Regions from separate parts of the Streptomyces sp. NPDC002566 genome, predicted to be linked through region 2. Evidence: riboswitches for the same ligand, from Rfam matches in the RefSeq annotation. Region 2 holds a riboswitch; each other region holds the start of a gene.
What was found. A riboswitch is a leader RNA that binds a small molecule or an ion and turns the genes downstream of it on or off. The one in region 2 is predicted to bind cyclic di-AMP.
Positions count from the first base shown of each region.

Region 1: linked by a shared signal. The riboswitch ahead of ACFYXA_RS23760 (transglycosylase family protein) and the one ahead of ACFYXA_RS19950 (NlpC/P60 family protein) in region 2 are both predicted to bind cyclic di-AMP.
Region 3: linked by a shared signal. The riboswitch ahead of ACFYXA_RS20820 (transglycosylase SLT domain-containing protein) and the one ahead of ACFYXA_RS19950 (NlpC/P60 family protein) in region 2 are both predicted to bind cyclic di-AMP.

Region 1 is NZ_JBIARD010000005.1:484,301-491,057, reverse strand. Features, by position in the region: gene eno (phosphopyruvate hydratase) at 1-854, opposite strand, end outside; gene ACFYXA_RS23760 (transglycosylase family protein) at 1,170-1,880, opposite strand; cyclic di-AMP (ydaO/yuaA leader) riboswitch at 1,884-2,052, opposite strand; gene ACFYXA_RS23755 (transglycosylase family protein) at 2,282-3,343, opposite strand; gene ACFYXA_RS23750 (cytochrome P450) at 3,555-4,841, opposite strand; gene ACFYXA_RS23745 (nucleoside triphosphate pyrophosphohydrolase) at 4,926-5,930, opposite strand; gene ACFYXA_RS23740 (SurA N-terminal domain-containing protein) at 6,056-6,706, opposite strand.
Region 2 is NZ_JBIARD010000004.1:622,534-629,290, reverse strand. Features, by position in the region: gene ACFYXA_RS19970 (LuxR C-terminal-related transcriptional regulator) at 1-548, shown strand, start outside; gene ACFYXA_RS19965 (hypothetical protein) at 439-1,167, opposite strand; gene ACFYXA_RS19960 (C40 family peptidase) at 1,364-2,443, opposite strand; gene ACFYXA_RS19955 (hypothetical protein) at 2,945-3,298, shown strand; gene ACFYXA_RS19950 (NlpC/P60 family protein) at 3,361-4,554, opposite strand; cyclic di-AMP (ydaO/yuaA leader) riboswitch at 4,563-4,708, opposite strand; gene pcrA (DNA helicase PcrA) at 5,006-6,757, shown strand, end outside.
Region 3 is NZ_JBIARD010000004.1:793,735-800,491, forward strand. Features, by position in the region: gene ACFYXA_RS20805 (ABC transporter ATP-binding protein) at 1-677, opposite strand, end outside; gene ACFYXA_RS20810 (outer membrane lipoprotein carrier protein LolA) at 766-2,028, opposite strand; gene ACFYXA_RS20815 (polyprenyl synthetase family protein) at 2,388-3,398, opposite strand; cyclic di-AMP (ydaO/yuaA leader) riboswitch at 4,040-4,183, shown strand; gene ACFYXA_RS20820 (transglycosylase SLT domain-containing protein) at 4,187-4,657, shown strand; gene ACFYXA_RS20825 (HAD family hydrolase) at 4,774-5,598, opposite strand; gene ACFYXA_RS20830 (GNAT family N-acetyltransferase) at 5,774-6,757, shown strand, end outside.

The DNA of each region.
Region 1 (6,757 bases), on a different contig from region 2:
GGGTCCTCGATGGAGACCAGCGGGTACGCCTCGACGAGCTCGGCGTAGTAGTCGGTCATCTCGGCGGCGGAGCGCTCCTTGCCCTCGAAGACGTAGACGCCGTCCTTGTAGAACTCGGAGGCGGCGACGTCGAGCGCCAGGGCGATCTGCTCGCCGGGGGTGTAGCCGGCCTCCTTGACGGCCTCGAGGATGAGGTCGAGGGCGGCACGGTTGGAGTCCAGGTTCGGGGCGAAGCCGCCCTCGTCGCCGAGGCCGGTGCTCAGGCCCTTGCGCTTCAGCACCTTCTTGAGGGTGTGGTAGACCTCGGCGCCCCAGCGCAGGGCCTCGGAGAAGGACTCCGCGCCGATCGGGGCGATCATGAACTCCTGGATGTCCACGTTGGTGTCGGCGTGCGAGCCGCCGTTCAGGATGTTCATCATCGGCACCGGCAGCAGGTGCGCGTTGGGGCCGCCCAGGTAGCGGAACAGCGGCAGGTCGCTGGCCTCGGAGGCGGCGTGGGCGACGGCGAGGGAGACGCCGAGGATGGCGTTGGCGCCGAGGGAGCCCTTGTTGTCGGTGGCGTCCAGGTCGAACATGGCCTGGTCGATCAGGCGCTGCTCGGTGGCGTCGTAGCCGACGAGCTCGGGGCCGATCTGCTCGATGACGGCGAGGACGGCCTTCTCGACACCCTTGCCGAGGTAGCGGTCGGGGTCACCGTCGCGGAGTTCGACGGCCTCGAAGGCGCCGGTGGAAGCGCCGGAGGGGACGGCGGCACGACCCGTGCTGCCGTCGTCGAGGCCGACCTCGACCTCGACCGTGGGGTTGCCTCGGGAGTCCAGGATTTCCCGGGCTACGACGACGTCGATGGACGGCACGAGCATCTCCTTCATGGGATGTGACGCTGGTTCGACTAGAGCCTAACCGCCCCGGGGCCGTCGGCAGCCGACCGACCGTCCCGTGGACAGACAGACGGTACACATTGTTCCCGGCCGGAACAAAGAGGGGTGGCGAGGAAGGCGGGCGAACACCGGGAGAACGCCCGGCGGCGGGAAGAACGAACCCCGCCCCGGTGCGTACGGGGGAGAACGCACCGGGGCGGGGAGCCTGTGGGGACGGGGGCGGCCCTCACGAGGCCCCGGGTGTGCGGGCCTCGCTCGTGAGGACGCTGCGGCTTCGGCCGGAGCCGGGCGTCACTTCAGGTGAAGCTGCTGGCCCGGGTAGATGAGGTTGGCGTCCTCGACGATGTCCTTGTTCAGCTCGAAGAGCTTGGCCCAGCCGCCGGCGACCTTCTGCTTGGTGGCGATGGTGCTCAGGGTGTCGCCCTCGACGACCTTGTACTCGCCGTCGCCCTTCTTGACCTTCTCGCCGGTCGGCGTGGTGACCGTCTTCTGGCTCTTGACGGCCGGACGCTCGGTCGAGCGGGAGGCGCTCTGCTTCTCGGTGGAGCGGCTGCCCGAGTCCGAGGAGCCGGAACCGCTGCCGGAGGAGCCGGAACCGGAGCCGCTGCCGGAGGAGCCGCCGGTGTACGCGGCGCCGGACAGGCCCTTGCCGCAGACCGGCCATGCGCCCTTGCCCTGGCTCGACAGGACCTTCTCGGCGACCTGGATCTGCTGCGACTTGCTCGCCTTGTCGGCGGTGGAGGCGTACTGCGTGCCGCCGTACGCGGACCAGGTGGAGGCGGAGAACTGCAGCCCGCCGTAGTAGCCGTTGCCGGTGTTGATGGACCAGTTGCCGCCCGACTCGCACTGGGCGACGGCGTCCCACTCGGAGGAGGTGGCGGCGGAGGCGTTGCCCGCGGCCATCAGCGGGGCGGCGATGGCGACGCCGGTGACACCGGCCAGCGCGGCGGCACGGGTGGCCTTGGCGGGACGACGGTGCTTGCCCTTGGCGGAAAACAGCATGGTGGATCCCCTCACCGACGCCTACGAGGTGAGCTGTCGGGTTCGGGCCGGTTGGGTTGCCCGGCCACTCCTCCGTCGGAGGCGTGGCTTCACCCCTAGCCGGATCCAGCTGAACCGCTGGGCCCGGCGCTTACCTTGGGTCCCCCGCTCCTGCCCGCGGCGCATGATGCGACGACTGTTCCCGGGCGGCCGTCGGCAGGATTCGGCGTAGCGGCAGCCGGGGCTCGGGTTGCCGAGCGGTCACGACCGTAGGCACGGAACCGACGGAATATCAAAGACGAGAGGGGCCTCTGAGACTCATCCCACACTTTCACCGAAACGGACATTTATGAGCGAAATGTGACGTGAACTCCCCCCGTTTCGGGGGGTTTTCGGCCCTCTTGATCCACTCCTCCGCCGGGTCAGCCGACCACGGTGACCAGGGTCTGACCGGGTGCGATGTCGGCCGGGTCGGCGCCGATGGAGTCCCGGTTGGCGTCGTAGAGGGCGCGCCATCCGCCGTCGACGCCAAGGGAGTCGGCGATGGAGTCCAGGGAGTCGCCGTCGCGGACGGTGTAGGTGCCCGCGGCGCCGAGGGGATTGGCGGCGTGGCGGCCGGAGGAGGGGGTGGTGTCGCCGGCACTCTCCTCCGCGGTGGAGCCGCGGTGGCGTCCGGAGCCGAGGGCGTCGGCGCCGGGCGCCTCGGCGTCGGCGGAGCCCGCGGTGAGGGAGCCGGTGTCGACGAGGCTCCAGGAACCGGCATCCTGACCGGACTTGTCCGACTCGTCCAGTTTCGGGGACTCGGTGGGCGAGCTGTCACCCGCCTGTGCCCCACCGGAGCCGGCCGCGCTGCCCGGCTTCGACGAGCCGTCACCCGCAGGGGAGGGCGATTCGGATGAACTGGACGAAGGGGAGGAAGGAGACGAAGGTGACACGGAGGGCGAAGACTGCGAATCACCCGCACTCTTCTCCGATCCGGCGGAGCCGCTGCCGGACTCCTGGGAGGAGCCCGAGGAACCGGAGCCTCTGGAGAGGTCGGCCAGGCCGGAGGTGATCGAGGAGTCGGACGAGTCGTCCGCGAGGCCGGTGTCCACGTCGCCCGTGGCCGCGTCGGCGGTGAGCCCGGAGGTCAGGCCGCAGGTGCCCCACGCGCCCACACCCTCGCCGGCGAGGACCTTCTGGGCGACGGCGATCTGCTGGTTGCGGCTGGCCAGGTCGGGACGCGAGGCGTAGTCGCTCCCGCCGTACTTGTCCCAGTCCTCCTGACTGAGCGACAGACCGCCGTACTCGCCGCCGCCCTGGTTCGCGCTCCAGGAGCCGCCGCTCTCGCACTCCGCCACCCGGTCCCACACGGTGCCGTCGGCCGCGCTCGCCGCCGAGGCGCCGAGCAGGGGGATGGCGATGGCGGAGCCGGTCACACCGGCCGCGACGATGAGGGCCGGGGCCTGGCGGGGGCGACGGTGACGACCGTTCCCGGTGAGCATGCGAACGCCTTTCTCGAGACAGCAGTGCCCTCGCGGCGAGCGAAAGAGGGTCGCCGCGTTGACGAGTGAACGTATCGGCAGACGATCGCTTGTCACAAGTTAATGCCGCGTAGATCACGTGAAGATCACAGAGTTGAGAATCGGTCACCTTCGTTTCGCAATCCGGTCACACGCCATCAGGTTTGGGAGCCGGCGCGAGGTCTTCGCGGAGTCACCGTTCGACCGGGGTGAACTCCACGGGGAGGGTGCGCAGTCCGCGCATGATGAGGCCGCCGCGCCACCTCAACTCCTCGGGTTCCACGGCCAGTCGGAGGTCGGGGAGACGGGTGAGGAGGGTCGCCAGCGCGGTCTGCCCCTCCAGCCGTGCGAGGGGCGCGCCGAGGCAGTAGTGGATGCCGTGGCCGTAGCCGAGGTGCTGGTTGTCACGGCGGCTCAGGTCGAGGGTGTCGGGTTCGGTGAAGCGTTCCGGATCGCGGTCGGCCGCGGCGAGGACGACGAGGACGGGATCGCCGGCGGCGATGTCCTGGCCGCCGATGCTGAGCGGGCGGGTGGCGAACCGCCAGGTGGCGAGCTCCACCGGGCCGTCGTAGCGCAGGAGTTCCTCCACGCCGTTCTCCAGCAGGGCGCGGTCGCCCGCGGCGAGGGAGTCCTGCAGGCGGTGGCGCTGACCGGGGTGGGTGAGCAGGGCGTAGGTGCCGTTCCCGATCAGGTTCACGGTGGTCTCGAACCCGGCGAACAGGAGGATGAACGCCATGGCGGCGGCCTCGTTCTCGGTGAGGTGCTCGCCGTGGTCGGAGGCGCGGATGAGACCGGAGATGAGGTCCTCGCCGGGGACGGGTTCCGGTGTGAGGGCCTCGCGTTTGCGGTGGATGAGCTCGGCGAGATAGCCGCGCATCTTCTTCACCGACCGCGCGACTCCGCCGCGCGGCCCCCCGCCGTGCCGGATCATCATCCCCGCCCAGTCCCGGAAGTCGTCCTGGTCCTCGCGGGGGACGCCCAGCAGGTCGCAGATGGCGTAGATGGGCAGCGGGAAGGCGAAGTCGTGGATGAGGTCGGCGCTCCCCCGCGCCGCGAACCGGTCGATGAGGTCGTCGGTGAGCTCCTGGACGCGGGGCGCGAACTCCGCGACCCGGCGGGGGGTGAACGCCTTGCTGACGAGACGCCGCAGCCGGGTGTGGTCCGGCGGGTCGATGTTCAGCAGGTGCGTCATCAACTCGGCCTTGCGCTCACCGGGGATGCCGGTCTTGCCCTTGGCGTGGGCGGGCTCGGCGTGGTGCGCGGGGTTCTTGGAGAGCCGCTGGTCGGCGAGGGCCTGCTTGGCGTCGGCGTACCGGGTGACCAGCCACGCCTCCACCCCGCTGGGCAGCCGGGTCCGCCGCACCGGCGCGTGCTCCCGCAACCAGGCGTAGGCGGGGTAGGGGTCGCTGGCGAACTCCCAGCTGAAAAGCTCCGGAACGGGCCCGGGCCCGGAAACGAACGAATCGGTCTGGCTGCTCACCTCACGACGGTATCGGCACGGCGCACGACCGCGACACGAGGTCGACGAGCGGGCCGACCGGCCCCGGGGGAGCCGCCCCCTCCGTCAGTCCCGCAAGCCCTCTGTCGTGCGGATGGCCTCCCGGTAGGTGCGGGCGGCCGCTCGTAGGGAGGCTTCCGGGTCGGTGCCCTCTGCTTCTGCCCGGGCGGCCAGGGCCAGCAGTTCGTAGCCGATGCCCCCGGTGGCGGGCAGGGGGACCTCCAGGCCGGCCGAGCGCACCCGGGACGCCAGTTTGGCCGCGAGGGCCAGGGCCGGCTGATGGAGGGGGACGCCGTCCGTCACCGACTCTCGCCGCTTCTCGACCGCCTTCGTGCGCATCCAGTGCGCCTTGACCTCCTCCGGGGTCGCCGCCGTGGCGTCGCCGAAGACATGGGGGTGGCGGTGGATGAGCTTGGCGACGATCGTGGCCGCCACGTCGTCCACGGAGAAGGGCTCCTCCTCGTCCTCCTCGGCTATCCGCGCGTGGAAGACGACCTGGAGAAGGACGTCGCCCAGTTCCTCGCGCAGCTCGTCCCGGTCGCCGTCCTCGATGGCCTCGACGAGTTCGTACGCCTCCTCGATGCCGTACTTGGCCAGGCCCTTGTGGGTCTGGCGGGAGGCCCACGGGCACTCGGCGCGGATGCGGTCCATGACCTGGACGAGGTCCAGGAGGCGCGCGCCGGGGAGGTCGTAGGAGGCGGGCAGCAGCTCCAGCTCCGGCATCGCGAGGCGGCCGGAGCCCGCCAGCCGGGCCAGTCCGTCGGTGAGCGCGGGCTCGCCCTCGCCGGTGGCGACGACCACGGCCGTGTGCCCGCCGGCGCAGGCGGCGACGAGCTCCTCCGCGGTGGGGGACGCCTCCTCGACCACCACGCCCGCCTCGCGCAGGTACGGCAGCTGGGGGTGGGCGCCGTCCGCGCACAGCACGCGGTCGGCCGTGCGCAGGGCCTCCCAGGCCGGCCAGGACAGCAGGCCGGGGGCCACGCGGTGGCTGGTGGTGAGCAGGACGACCCGGCCCGGGGACGAGTCGGGACCGCCCTGGGAGGCCGCTGCGGAGCTGCTGATCGCGTTCACACCCCGAACGTAACCCACGCCGCCGACATCTCCCCGAGTCGTCCACAGGCGGCCGTACGACGATCCGACGATCCGTCCGCCGACCGACGGGCGCCCTCATGGCCTCAGCCGTGCCCCGCCCGGGGTCAGGTCGTCTGCCGTGCCCCGGCCGCCGTGACGTCGCGCACCCACGGCGTCTTGGCGTCGACGCGGCTGACCTTCTGCACGTCCCAGTCGCCGTAGCGCGGGTTGAGGTCGACGCCGAGGTCCTGGGAAGCCTTCGACAGCGCCTTCCAGAAGGCGGGCTGACTGGTGTCCGCGCCGAGCCGGGCGGCGAGCTTCTGCGCCTCCAGCTGGAGCCGCAGGTTGTCGTCGAGGCGCTGCGGAGGGATGCCGTACTGCTGGAGCCACGTCGTCTCCAGCCCCTTCGCGCCGCCGGCCTGCTGTTCCAGACCGGCCCGCATCGCCTGGACCTCCTTGCGGGAGACGGTGACGCCCGCGTCCGCGGCGGCGCGGTGCAGCACCTGGTCGAGGATCATGCCGTGCAGGGTGTCCCGGGCGAGGGTGCCGGTCCGGGCGACGACCTGGGCGTACCGGGCGTCGTCGGGGACGGCGGCGCGCTGGGCGGCGCGGACCTCGTCGACCCGTTCCTCCAGCTGGGAGACGGAGATCCGCTGCCCGCCGACGACGGCCGCCGCACCGGGGTGCGCCTCGTTGCCGCAGGCGGTGAGGAGGGGGCCCGCCGCGACGATCGCGGCGGACAGCAGGAGCGCGGTGCGACGACGGCGGCTGTGCAAGGAAGCCTCCCGAGGAGATTGTGCGACGGTGCACAAAGTCTTGCGGTGATC
Region 2 (6,757 bases):
ACGTCGACCAGGCCGTCACGGTGATCACCGCGACCCGGCCGGAGGTCGTCCTCCTCGACGTGCACCTGCCGGGCGGCGGCGGGGTCGAAGTGCTGCGCCGCTGCGCCCCGTTGATGGCGGACGCCGAGCAGCCGGTGCGGTTCCTCGCCCTGTCCGTGTCGGACGCGGCGGAGGACGTGATCGGGGTGATCCGCGGCGGCGCCCGAGGCTATGTCACCAAGACGATCACCGGCGCCGACCTGATCGGCTCCGTGTTCCGGGTGCAGGAGGGCGACGCCGTCTTCTCGCCCCGCCTCGCCGGGTTCGTCCTCGACGCCTTCGCCTCCACCGACGCCCCGCCGGTCGACGAGGACCTCGACCGTCTCACGCAGCGCGAGCGGGAGGTGCTGCGCCTGATCGCCCGCGGCTACGCGTACAAGGAGATCGCCAAGCAGCTGTTCATCTCCGTGAAGACGGTCGAGTCCCATGTGTCGGCGGTCCTGAGAAAGCTCCAGCTGTCGAACCGGCACGAGCTGACGCGGTGGGCGACGGCACGGCGGCTGGTGTGAGGTCGGCGGCGGCCGCCGGAGCCAGCATCCGCAGCGCCCACCGGTAGTGCCGGACGGCTTTCACCACGCCGATCAGGCCCGCCAGCCACAGGATGGTGCCCGCGCCGACGCGCAGGGCGACGTCGGCGTGCGCCGACCGGCCGGCGCTCGCACCGGTGGCGGACGTGAAGGATGCCCACAGGCCGATCGCGCCGACGGTGAGGGAGGACAGCAGCCAGAACAGACTGAGGCCCGGGGAGCGCAGACGGGCGTCGGACAGCGGGTGGCTGTCCAGGGCGAGCCAGGCGTCGAGGAGCCGGCGCAGCTGCTGGTCGCGGCGCACGGCGAGCGCGACGGCGACGACGGAGGGGGTCAGCGCGGCGAGTCCGAGAAGGGCGAAGACCGGGCCGAGCAGGAAGCCCGTGGGGTCATGCTCCTCGAACTGCTTCAGCGGCAGGACCAGCAGCGCCCAGCCGATGATCGCCGCGAGCGCCACCAGCCACAGCAGCAGGACGCGGTGCACGCCGAGGCTGTGCCCGTGCAGCTCCGCCAGCGCCCGCTCCCGGTCGGCCAACAGCGCCGACCGGTCGGGCCAGGACCGGATGTGCGGCGGGGGAGGCGGCAGCGCGGCTGGAGACATCGGGCCTCTTTCGAGCGGGCCAGGGGCGTGAGCGGCTGGGTCGAGACGGCGGTCTGCCCGACGCCGACGTACAGGCGCGGGGCCGTTCGCTTCGCGCGCTGAACCTACCGCGTCGCATGCCCATGCCACGCAGACCCGACGGTCGGTCCGCATCGGGTCGCACCCCGGCCACCCCGCCCCGGCCGCCCAGGTGCTCTCACACCACCCGTGTCGCCCCAGCGAAAGGCATCTCGTCGAGGGGGGCCACGCGTACCGGGGCCGAGGGGTTGGGGGCGTGGATCATCTTGCCGTCGCCGACGTAGATGCCGACGTGGGTGATACCGGAGTAGAAGAACACCAGGTCACCGGGGCGCAGTTCGGAACGCGAGACACGCCGGCCGGCGTCGATCTGCGCGTACGTCGTGCGGGGCAGGGCGACGCCCGCGGAGCGGTAGGAGGCCAGGACGAGCCCCGAGCAGTCGAAGGCGTTCGGGCCGGTCGCGCCCCACACATAGGGGCTGCCGAGCTTGGAGTAGGCGTAGGAGACGGCTTCCGCAGCACGGGAGTTGGGCGCCTTGGCGGTGGCGGAGCCGGCGGCCGGGAGAGCGTCGCGGGCGCCCGTGGAGCCGCGTGAGGCACGCGGGCCCGTGCCGCCGCCTGTCCCCTCGTCGTCGAACTCGGCCCGGTCCTGCGCCGTGAGCCGGGACAGCAGGTCGCGCGCGGCGTCCAGCTTGCCGGTGATCGTCTTCTTGTGCCGCCGCAGTTCGGCCTGGCGCTTCTTGAGCGAGGTCAGCTCCACGCGCGCGGCGCCGCGCAGTTGCTCGACCTCGCGCACCTGCTCGCGGACCCGGGCGACGGCCCCGGACTGCCGGTCGCCGGCCCGCTCGGCGAAGGCGGCGCCGTCGAGGTAGGCGTCGGGGTCGTCGGAGAGGAAGAGCTGCATCGCGGGATCGAGGCCGCCGCCGCGGTACTGGGCGGCCGCCATGTTGCCGAGCGCCTCGCGCGCCGTGTTCAGCCGCAGTTCCCTGCGGGCGGCCTCGTCCTGTAAGCCCTTCAGCCGCCGCTCGGTCGCCGTCGCTTTCTCCTGCGCCCCGTTGTACTTCTCGGTGGCGGCCTCCGCCTCCTGGTACAGCTTGTCGACCTTGGCCTTCACCTGCGCCGGAGTGGCCTCGGGGGCGGCGACGCCGGCCCCTTCGAAAGCCGTCGCGCCCGCCGCGCCGGCGAGGGCGAGGGTGGCCGCCGTTCGGACCGTATGGCCGCCGAGCGAGCGCTGTCTCGGCTTGCGGTGCGCTGCCACGTGGGACTGCACGTCCTTTCGTACGACCGCCTCGTCGGTACGGCCGTCGGGTGGGGCCGGGCGGGGCCCGTGCCCGCCGTGGGGAGCGGACGGACGTACGGCCGCGGGGAGCGGCTGACGCGTCCGGCGGCGGCCCGCTCAGGGAAGCGGACGCGCCGCCGGACTTTCGGCGGTGGTGGCCGACTGCCGTCCCTGGTCCGGACGGCGGTGGGGAGCCGGTCACCTGGGGGAGGACGCTAGGCCCGGTGATGTCGGGTCGGTAACGAGATGTGCGGAAGTGACACCAGTGGACTGAAGGGTGACCGGACATGATCGCCGGGCCGCTCCGAAGCCGTCGGTTCCGCGCACTTCACTGACCGATGCGGCGCTTTCGGGGCGGATTCCGACGGCGGGCTGCTATGCGGCGCATATATGCGACACGCGCCCGAGGGGCGGGCCGGGTGTGCGCGAGGGTGGGCCGGTGTCGGGCGGCGACCGCACCGCTGACTAGCATCCGGCTCCATGGACGTACTCATCCATCTCTTCGTCGGCCTGCACATCATCGGCATCGCCGCGCTCCTCGGCGGCTTCCTCACCCAGATGAAGGCGATGGGCCGGGGCACGGCCCGATTCGTCCCCGCGATGCTGCACGGCGCGGCGACGATGCTGGTCACCGGTGTCGTCCTGGTCGGCCTCAACCAGGCGGACGACCAGGCCGTCAACAACATCAAGATCGGTGTGAAGCTCGCCCTGCTGGTCGTGATCCTCGGTCTCGTCTATGTGAAGCGGGACGAGGAGAGCGTGGAGAAGCCCTTGTTCGGGCTGGTCGGCGCGCTGACCGTGGCCAACGTCTTCATCGCGGTCCTCTGGACCTGACGCGGCGCGCAGGGCAGGGCCCGGCACACCCGACCGGTGCCCCCGTGCCCCCGTGCCCCGGCTCAGGCCGGCCTGACCACGCTGTGGATCGCGGACTCCCCGTCGTAGAACACCGACTCCTCGCGCACGTACGTCCCGGGCTTGGGCGCGTGGATCATCATGCCGTTGCCGATGTAGAGGCCCACGTGGGTGACGTCGTCGTAGAAGAAGATCAGGTCGCCGGGCCGGGCGTCGGCCACGGAGACCGTCGTGCCGGCGTTGACCTGGTCGTAGGTGGTGCGCGGGAGGGAGACCCCGGCGGCCTTCCAGGCGGCCTTGGTGAACCCGGAGCAGTCGTAGGAATCGGGCCCCGTGGCGCCCCAGACGTACGGCGTGCCGATCTGAGCGCGGGCGTAGGCGAGCGCCTTCGCCGCCTTGGTGCCGTAGGAGGCGTCGGGGGCCGGGGACGAGGATGACGAAGAGGGCGACGAGGACGCGGACGGCGCGTCCGAGCCGGAGGAGCCGGCGCTCCTCTCCTGTTCCGCCGCCCGTTCCGCCGCCCGCTCGGCCGCTTGCTGCCGCGCCAGCTCCGCCGCCTTGCGCGCGGCCTCCTGCTGCTTGCGCTTCTCGATCTCGGCGAGCCGCGCCTTCTCCTGTGCCGTGAGCCTCGACAGCAGCACGCGCGCGTCGCTGAGCTTCTTCTGGACGGTGGCTTTGGCGGTCTTCAGGTCGTTCTGCGAGGCGGTGAACGTCTGAAGGCTCTGGGACGCCTCCTGCCGCTTCTTCATCGTCGCCGACTGCTCGGTGACGTAGGCGTCGACCGACTCCTTCTGGCGGCTGGTCAGCCGGTCCATCAGCTGCGTCCGGTCGAAGTAGTCCTGCGGGGTGTCCGCGAGCAGGAAGGTCGCGGTGTCCGGCGCGGAGGCGCCGGTGCGGTACTGGGCGGCGGCGAAGGAACCCAGCTCCTCGCGCGCCTCGTTGAGCTTCTCGGTGCGCCGGGCGACGTCGTCGAGGAGGCCGTCCACGCGCGTGCGTTGCCGGGCCGTCCTCTCCTTGGCGGCGTTGTACTTCTCGGTCGCCGACTCCGCCTGCCGGTAGAGGTCGCCGACCTTCTTCTCGACCTCCTCCAGACTCGGCTTGCCGTCGGCGGAGGGCGCGGCCTGGGCCGTCTGTGAGAGCAGCGCCACGGAGGCGAGGGCGGCGGTGGCGAGGGCGGGGGTGCGGATGCCCGCTGCGCGCGTGCCTTGGGAGCGTGGCTTGCGGTGCTGCGACGCCAAGGGAGGCGACTCCTTCCGTGCTCCGCCTACCGGGTCAGCTGTCGGGTTCGGGCGGGTGCTTCGGAAGGGTTGCCCTACGGCCGCGCCCTTGCGGGGCGGGCGGCCGATTCACCCCGAGTTCTCGGTGGGTCCCCGGCTCCGGCGGCCGCGAGGGCGTGCGCCGGACTCGGCGGAGGCCGCGCGGTCCGGCGGGGTTCGCCGGTGGGGGGCGTACGGCCTGCCGGGCACGGTAGCCAACTGCTGTGGCCCCTGTGAAGGTTGATGGGTGATATGCCCCGATACATTTCCGTGACTCTCGGTCAGGTCTTTGGCGTTCCGTGATCGATGCGGAGGGATCGATGTCCTTTTTCATGTTCTGGGTCGATTGATCCCGCATGTCCATGCCCGTCAGGTGGTGATGTTCCCGGGACGGCGGCGGGTTGTCGGTGCGGCACCCTAGACTCGGAGAGCGATGAGCAGCCTCTTTGACGACAGCTTCCTGGCGGACCTCCAGGCCCCGCGCGGCCACGAGGAGGAGCCCCCGCCTCCGCCCGAGGACGATCACACTCCGGAGTCGGTTCCGGACGATCTGTTCGGTGGGAAGTTCGACGTGCCCCCGGACCGGGACGCCCACTACCGCGACGGCGCCCCCCGTCCGGTCATCGACGCCGCCGCGCTCCTGGAGGGGCTCAACGACAACCAGCGCGCCGCCGTCGTCCACGCCGGTTCGCCGCTGCTCATCGTCGCCGGCGCGGGCTCGGGCAAGACGCGTGTGCTGACCCACCGCATCGCCCACCTCCTCGCCGAGCGGGATGTCCACCCCGGGCAGATCCTTGCGATCACCTTCACCAACAAGGCCGCGGGCGAGATGAAGGAGCGCGTCGAGCAGCTCGTCGGCCCGCGCGCGAACGCGATGTGGGTGATGACGTTCCACAGCGCGTGCGTGCGCATCCTGCGCCGCGAGAGCAAGAGGCTCGGCTTCACCTCGTCGTTCTCGATCTACGACGCCGCCGACTCCAAGCGTCTGATGGCCCTGGTCTGCCGCGACCTGGACCTCGACCCCAAGCGCTACCCGCCGAAGTCCTTCAGCGCCAAGGTCAGCAACCTGAAGAACGAGCTGGTCGACGAGGAGGACTTCGCCGCCCAGGCCGCCGACGGCTTCGAGAAGACGCTCGCCCAGGCCTACGCGATGTACCAGTCGCGGCTGCGCGAGGCGAACGCCCTCGACTTCGACGACCTGATCATGACGACGGTGAATCTGCTGCGCGCGTTCCCCGACGTCGCCGAGCACTACCGCCGCCGCTTCCGGCACGTCCTGGTCGACGAGTACCAGGACACCAACCACGCCCAGTACGCCCTGGTCCGCGAGTTGGTCGGCACCTCCGAGCACCCTGTCGACGTGCCGCCGAGCACGTACGACGTGCCGCCGGCGGAGCTGTGCGTCGTGGGCGACGCCGACCAGTCGATCTACGCCTTCCGTGGCGCGACCATCCGCAACATCCTCCAGTTCGAGGAGGACTACCCGGACGCGACGACGATCCTGCTGGAGCAGAACTACCGCTCCACCCAGACGATCCTGTCCGCCGCCAACGCGGTCATCGAGCGCAACGAGTCCCGCCGCCCCAAGAACCTGTGGACCAACGCGGGCGAGGGCGCGCGCATCACCGGCTACGTCGCCGACACCGAGCACGACGAGGCGCAGTTCGTCGCCGACGAGATAGACCGCCTCACGGACGCGGGCGACGCGAAGGCCAAGGACGTCGCCGTCTTCTACCGCACCAACGCGCAGTCCCGTGTCTTCGAAGAGGTCTTCATCCGCGTCGGCCTGCCCTACAAGGTCGTCGGCGGCGTCCGCTTCTACGAGCGCAAGGAGGTCCGGGACGTCCTGGCCTACCTGCGGGTCCTCGCCAACCCGGAGGACTCGGTGCCGCTGCGCCGCATCCTCAACGTGCCCAAGCGCGGCATCGGCGAGCGCGCCGAGGCCATGGTCGACGCACTGTCCCAGCGCGAGAAGATCAGTTTCCCGCAGGCCCTGAAGCGCGTCGACGAGGCCTACGGGATGGCCGCGCGGTCGACCAACGCCGTGAAGCGGTTCAACGTGCTGATGGACGAACTGCGCACCATCGTCGAGTCGGGCGCGGGGCCGGCCACCGTGCTGGAGGCGGTCCTCGAGCGCACCGGCTACCTGGCCGAGTTGCAGGCCTCCACCGACCCGCAGGACGAG
Region 3 (6,757 bases), 170 kb from region 2:
ACCTGCTCGATCTCGTCGAGGAGGTGGGAGGAGAGGAAGACGGTGGTGCCGTCGGCGGCGAGTTCCCGGACGAGGACCCGGATCTCGCGCATGCCCTGCGGGTCGAGCCCGTTGGTCGGCTCGTCCAGGACGAGCAGCCGGCGGGGCTGGAGCAGAGCGGCTGCCAAGCCCAGCCGCTGCTTCATGCCGAGCGAGTACGCCTTGGCCTTCTTTCCGGCGGCCGCGGTCAGCCCCACCCGCTCCAGGGCCTCGGCGACCCGGTCGCGCCGGGTGCGGGGGTCGGCGGTCGGGTCGGCGGCGTCGTAGCGCAGCAGGTTGTCCCGGCCGGACAGGTGGCCGTAGAGGGCGGGGCCCTCGATGAGGGCCCCGACGTGCGGCAGGACGGCGCGGGAGGCGCGCGGCATGGGCCGCCCGAGCACCCGCGCCGTGCCGGAGGTGGGCTCGATCAGGCCCATCAGCATGCGGATCGTGGTGGTCTTGCCGGAACCGTTCGGCCCGAGGAAGCCGAAGACGCTGCCCGCCGGGACGGTCAGATCGAGACCGTCCACGGCGAGCTGGCCGCCGCGGTAGCGCTTGGTGAGGCCGCGGGTGCTGATGACTGCGTCGGCGGCGTCCGCTCGTAGGCGACCGGTCGCGGGCGTCGCCTGCGCCGCCGTGCCGTCCGCGACCTCGTCCATCGGCTCCCCCGATCGTCGGTTCACGTCAGCGTACTCAGGCCGTTCTCACGGCCGGCTGCTCACCGCACGGCTTCTCACCGCCGGCTTCTCACCGTCCGGCGTCCGCCGCCTTGACGAGGGCGTCCTTGGTGACGGCCCCGACGTAGACCTTGCCGTCGTCCGTGACGAGGGCGTTGATCAGCCGGGTGGAGAAGACGGTGCCGGAGCCGAACTTTCCGGTGACCTTGTCGCCGAAGGAGTCCAGGAAGCCGCCGAAGGCGCCCGCCTCCGGGGTCTTGCCGGAGGGCACGCCCTCGCCGCCGGTGTCGAAGGTGGCGATCGAGGTCCAGCCCTCGCCGAGGACGTTCAGGCCGTCGAGGTCCCGGCCGAGCCCCTCTTCGGGAGCCTTGCCCGGCAGGCCGGGCCTCCCGCCCTCGTGCCCGGGGGCCTTGCCCGGCTGCCCGGGAGCCTTGTCCTCGAGTCCGGCCGGGCCGTCCTCGTCGCCCTCGCTGACCTTCGCGCCCTTCGGCGGGGTGAAGTCGAAGGTGGAGGGAGCGGGCTTGGCGAACGTCACCTGGGTGAAGCCGACGTCCACGACGGCGGCGCCGCCCGCGGCGGGGGTGAGCGTGAACTTCAGCGGCAGCCCCGTCTTCGCGTCCACGGCCACGCTGATCGCGCCGACGGTCGAGCCGGACTGCTTCGGCTTCACGAGCAGCTTGTAGGCGTCCCGGCCGGCGACCCGCACGGTGCCGTCCACGGTCACGGAGGTGGTGTCGTCGACGGCCTTCAGGGCCTCGTCGGCGAAGTCCTTGGGCGTGGCGGGAGCCGCCTCGTGACCGTCGCGGCCCTCCTCGGCGGTGGAGTGGTAGACCTGGTTGGAGGCGCTGTCGTACCCCCACACGTCCTTGCCGTTGTGGATGACGCTGTACTCGGCGGCGTTCTCCAGCAGCGACAGCTTCTGCCGGTCGGGGCCGTCGGCGGCGACCCTCAGGGTGTGCGTGCCGGCGGCGAGTTCGGTGAGCTTGGCGGACGGGTCGGCGGACGACTCGTCACCCTTCTTGCCCGCGGCGCCCGAGAGCAGCCCGCTCTCCAGTCCGCCCAGGTCGGGCAGGCCGAGGTCGGTGGTGATCTTCACGGTGCCGGACAGCTGCTGGACGTCCGAGGCGGCGATCTTCTGGATGAGCTGCTGGGCGGTGATCTTCGGCAGGTCGGGGTCGCCCGAGTCGGCGAGCGCCGGGACGAGCCCGATCGTCGCCGCCGCGACGCCCACCACGGTGACCGGGACGACGTACCGCACGGCCTTGCGTCGTCCGACGGGCAGGTCGTCGGCCTCCCCGGCGTGCGTGCGGTCGTCGGATGCGAACGGTGCCATGTGTGCCTTACCTCCGTCGTCGGCGGCGGCTGGTCATCTCGGGTGCGACGGTCCCCACCACAAGCCGCCATTCTCACCCGAATCGGTGAGCGGTGGTGATTTCCGTGGTTTCCATATGACCAAACAACCCGCCTCGATACGTCAACCCGAGGGCGCAACTACGCGTACGCCTGCGGTATGACACGGGGGTTGAGCGGGTGGGGGTACCCGTAGGGGGCGGAGGGGGATCTGACGGGGTGAAGGGATTCCCAGGGGGCCGCTCAGGGGCGAAGGGATTCCCAGGGGGGCGCTCAGGGGTGAAGGGATTCCCAGGGGGGTCGCTCAGGGGGTGGAGGCGCGTGCCCTCGAGTGGCGGGGCGTCACCCCGCCCGGTGCACCACCGCGTCGCACAGCTCCAGCAGCGCCCGCTTCGCCTCGCACTCCCGCAGCGGCGCCAGCGCGGCCCGCGCCTCCTTGGCGTACCGCACGGTGTCCGCGCGGGCCTGCTCCAGCGCCGGGTGGGCCCGGAGGGCGGCCAGCGCCTCCGCGTGCCGCGCGTCGTCGCTGAGGTCGGAGTCGAGCAGTTCGCAGAGCGCGATGTCCTCCGGCAGCGACAGCCGCTCCGCGCGCTCCCGCAGCCGCAGCACCGGCAGCGTGGGGATGCCCTCCCGCAGGTCCGTCCCGGGCGTCTTGCCCGACTCGTGCGAGTCCGAGGCGATGTCCAGGACGTCGTCCGCGAGCTGGAAGGCGACCCCGAGCCGCTCCCCGTACTGGGTGAGCACGTCGACGACCGTCTCGTCGGCGCCGGACATCATCGCGCCGAAGCGGCACGCCACCGCGACCAGGGAGCCGGTCTTGCCGCCCAGCACGTCGAGGTAGTGCTCGACCGGGTCCCGGCCGTCCGTCGGACCGGCCGTCTCCAGGATCTGGCCGGTGACCAGCCGTTCGAACGCCTCCGCCTGCACCCGGACCGCCTCGGGCCCGAGGTCGGCGAGGATGTGGGAGGCGCGGGCGAAGAGGAAGTCGCCGGTGAGCACCGCGACCGAGTTGCCCCACCGCGTGTTCGCGCTGGACACCCCGCGCCGCACCTCGGCCTCGTCCATCACGTCGTCGTGGTACAGCGTGGCCAGGTGGGTCAGCTCGACGACCACGGCGGACGGCACGATGCCCGGCGCGTGCCGGTCCCCGAACTGCGCCGACAGCATCACCAGCAGGGGCCGGAACCGCTTCCCGCCCGCCTTCACCAGATGCTGCGCGGCCTCGGTGATGAAGGGGACCGCACTCTTGGTGGCCTCGAACAGGCCTTCCTCGACAGCCGCCAATCCGGCCTGGACATCGGCTTCCAGAGCCTGGTCCCGCACGCTCAGCCCAAACGGCCCGACGACGGTCACGAGGGGTCTCCTGTCTGCTGGTGTCCGCTGGCGCTCACACGGTTTGTCGATAGGTCGCCGACCTCACTCAAGTCAGCGTATCCGGTCATGTTTCGATCACCGATAAGCCCCCACGTCCCCCGGCCCCACGTCGCCCGACCGGGAGGTGCCGCGTCCGGCCCGCGAAGCGCCGGTACCCCGGAAACTCCCCTCCACCCCGCCGACCGACGACGACCCCCGATGTGCCGAATCTCACGACGCCCGCCAAATAAATCGGAACCTGGGCACTAAATCAGACATTCCGCTCCGTTAATTCCATCGGATTCCGCTCACGCCCTTTTAAAAGCGACTTGGAACCCGATGTCCGATTTAGTCGGTCTTGTCATCGCGGGTGAGTTGGCTCACTTCACCGCCGGAGGCGCGGGAATCCGCCAGCCCCTGGATCCCCCACCGCGTCACGCGAGTTGACGCTTGCCGAATGCAAAGGATCAAGCGCCCCATAAACACCAGACCAAGGTCAATAGGGGTTTTCCGTGATTCCGACACTTGTTTCGGACATGTGCTCTCGCATACGTTCCCGGCCAGCCGGACAGACGCCTCATCCTGCCGCCGTCCGGCGACTTCCATCGACGAACCACTCGCGCACGGCAGGAGCGGGGGACTCAGGCAGAACGCCGGACCGGAGTACGTCACGCACGTGCCGGGCCGGCTCGGGGTGAAGTCGTGTCGCCGTGCCCCACGGCGCCGACCGGGCAGCTCTCGCCCGAACCCGACAGCTCACCCCGCAGGCGCCGGAGAGGAACGTCCCCATGTCCGCTGCCGCTCAGCACCGCCGCCGCTTCATCCGCGCCATCGCCGTCGCCTGCGCCGGCGTCGCCGCGCTCGCCCTCCCCGTCGCCGGAGCGAGCACCGCCTCGGCCGCCACCACCGCCGCCCCCGAGACCACGCTCGCCGGCTACCCCAACAACCTGGACGGGTGGATCCGCCAGTCGCTCGCCATCATGGCCGAGAAGAAGATCCCGGGCACCTACCACGGCATCTACCGCAACATCATCCGCGAGTCCTCGGGCAACCCGAACGCCATCAACCTGTGGGACTCCAACGCGGCGAAGGGCACCCCGTCCAAGGGGCTGCTCCAGGTCATCGACCCGACCTTCGCCGCGTACCACGTCGCCGGCACCGCGTACGACCCCTACGACCCGGTCGCCAACATCACCGCCGCCTGCAACTACGCGGCGGCCCGGTACGGCTCCATCGACAACGTCTTCGGCGCGTACTAGACGTACCCGTAGGACCCGGAGACCCGCAGTACCCGGGGCTCCGTAGACACGTAGGACCCGTAGACACGTAGGACCCGTAGCCCCGTAGGACCCGTAGCCCCGCAGGGTCCGTGCGTCTAGGGGAAGAGTCGTTCGAGGACGACGGCCACGCCGTCGTCCTCGTTCGACGCCGTCACCTCGTCGGCCACCGCCTTGAGCTCGGGGTGGGCGTTCGCCATCGCCACGCCGCGCGCCGCCCAGTCGAACATGGGGATGTCGTTGGGCATGTCGCCGAAGGCGAGCGTGTCCTGAGGCCGCAGACCGAGGTGCTCGGCGGCCAGGGCGAGTCCCGTCGCCTTGGTGACGCCGGACGGCTGGAGTTCCACCGTGCCCGGCCCCGACATGGTGACGGTGGCGAGCGAACCCACCACCGAGCGGGCCGTCGCCGCCAACTCGTCGTCGGACAGGGTGGGATGGCGCAGCAGCACCTTGCTGATCGGCTCGCACCACAGGTCCTCGCGCGAGTCGACCCGCAGGGCCGGCAGGGTCGGGTGCGGCATCCGGTAGCCCGGCTCGATGAGGGTCAGCCCGTCGACGCCGTTCTGGTCGACCGCCGCGTACACCTGGCCGACCTCGGCCTCGATCTTGCCCAGGGCCACCTCGGCCAGCTCCCGGTCCAGGGTGACCGACCACAGCAGGCGGTCCGCCGCGATGTCGTACACCTGCGCGCCCTGTCCGCACACCGCGAGCCCCCTGCTCCGCAGGATCCTCAGCAGCGGCCGCACCCGTGGTGCCGGGCGGCCGGTCACCACGAGGTGACGGGCGCCGGCGGCCGCGACCCGTGCGAGCGCGTCGAGCGACCGGTCGGAGAACGTGTCGTCGTCGCGGAGCAGCGTTCCGTCCAGGTCGGTGGCGATGAGGGTGTACGCGGAGCGCGCGGCATATGCGTGAGGTGCGGCCATGACCAGAGAATACGGATCCCGGACACCCTCAACTCACCGCCGATTCAACCGTTCCGCAGGGAGGGAAAGGGCGGTTCTGCACCGGTTGGCAACAACATGGTCCGCTACCTACCGCTCGCACCGTCTGGAGGGGTACCGTCCACAGTGTCCGGGGGGACTTGATCGGGGGGTCAGGTTGAACAGTGGACGTATCCGTGTGCTGGAGCCGGAGGATCTCGGCGAGGGGGAACGGGAGCGGTGGCGCGCGCTGCGCGCGGCGTCGACCGCTCCACGCAACCCCTTCATGGAACCCGAGTTCGCCGACGCAGTGGGGCGCGTGCGCCCGCGCACGCGTGTGGCGGTGGTGTACGAGGGGCGCGAACCGGTCGGCTTCCTGCCCCACGAGCGGGGCCCGCTGGGACGGGGGCAGGCCCTCGCGTACGGCGTCTGCGACGCGCAGGGGGCCGTACTGAGCCCGGGGCTCCGGCTGGACGCGGCCGAACTGATGCGCGCCTGCTCCCTGTCGAGCTTCGCCTTCGACAACCTGGAGGCGGAGCAGGGCCTGTTCACGCGGTACGCGGCGGCCGAGTACGCCTCCTACGTCATCGACGTGGAGAAGGGGTACGAGACCTACGAGTCCGTCCTGCGCGCACAGTCGCCGAAGTTCCTGAGGACGACGCTCGCCAAGGAGCGCAGGCTCGGCCGGCAGGCCGGACCGCTGCGGTTCGTGTTCGACGAGCGGGATCCCGCCGCGCTGCGCACGCTCATGGCGTGGAAGTCCGCCCAGTACCGGCGCACCGGGCGCCGGGACCGGTTCGCCCAGCAGTGGATCACCCGGCTCGTGCACCGGCTCGCGACCGAGACGCGCGCCCCTGACTGCTCCGGCGCGCTGTCCGTCCTCTATGCCGGCGGGCGGCCCGTCGCCGCCCACTTCGGGCTGCGGTCGACGACCGTCCTGGCCTGCTGGTTCCCCGCCTACGACCCGGCGTTCGCGAAGTACTCGCCGGGTCTGGTGCTGCATCTGCGGATGGCGGAGGCGGCCGCCGCCGAAGGCATCGGCCTGCTGGATCTGGGGCGCGGCGCGGCCGAGTACAAGGACTCGCTGAGAACGGGCGAGCTGCCCGTGTACGAGGGGGCGTGGACGCGGCCGTGGGCGGGCGCCGCACTGCACTGGCTCAGC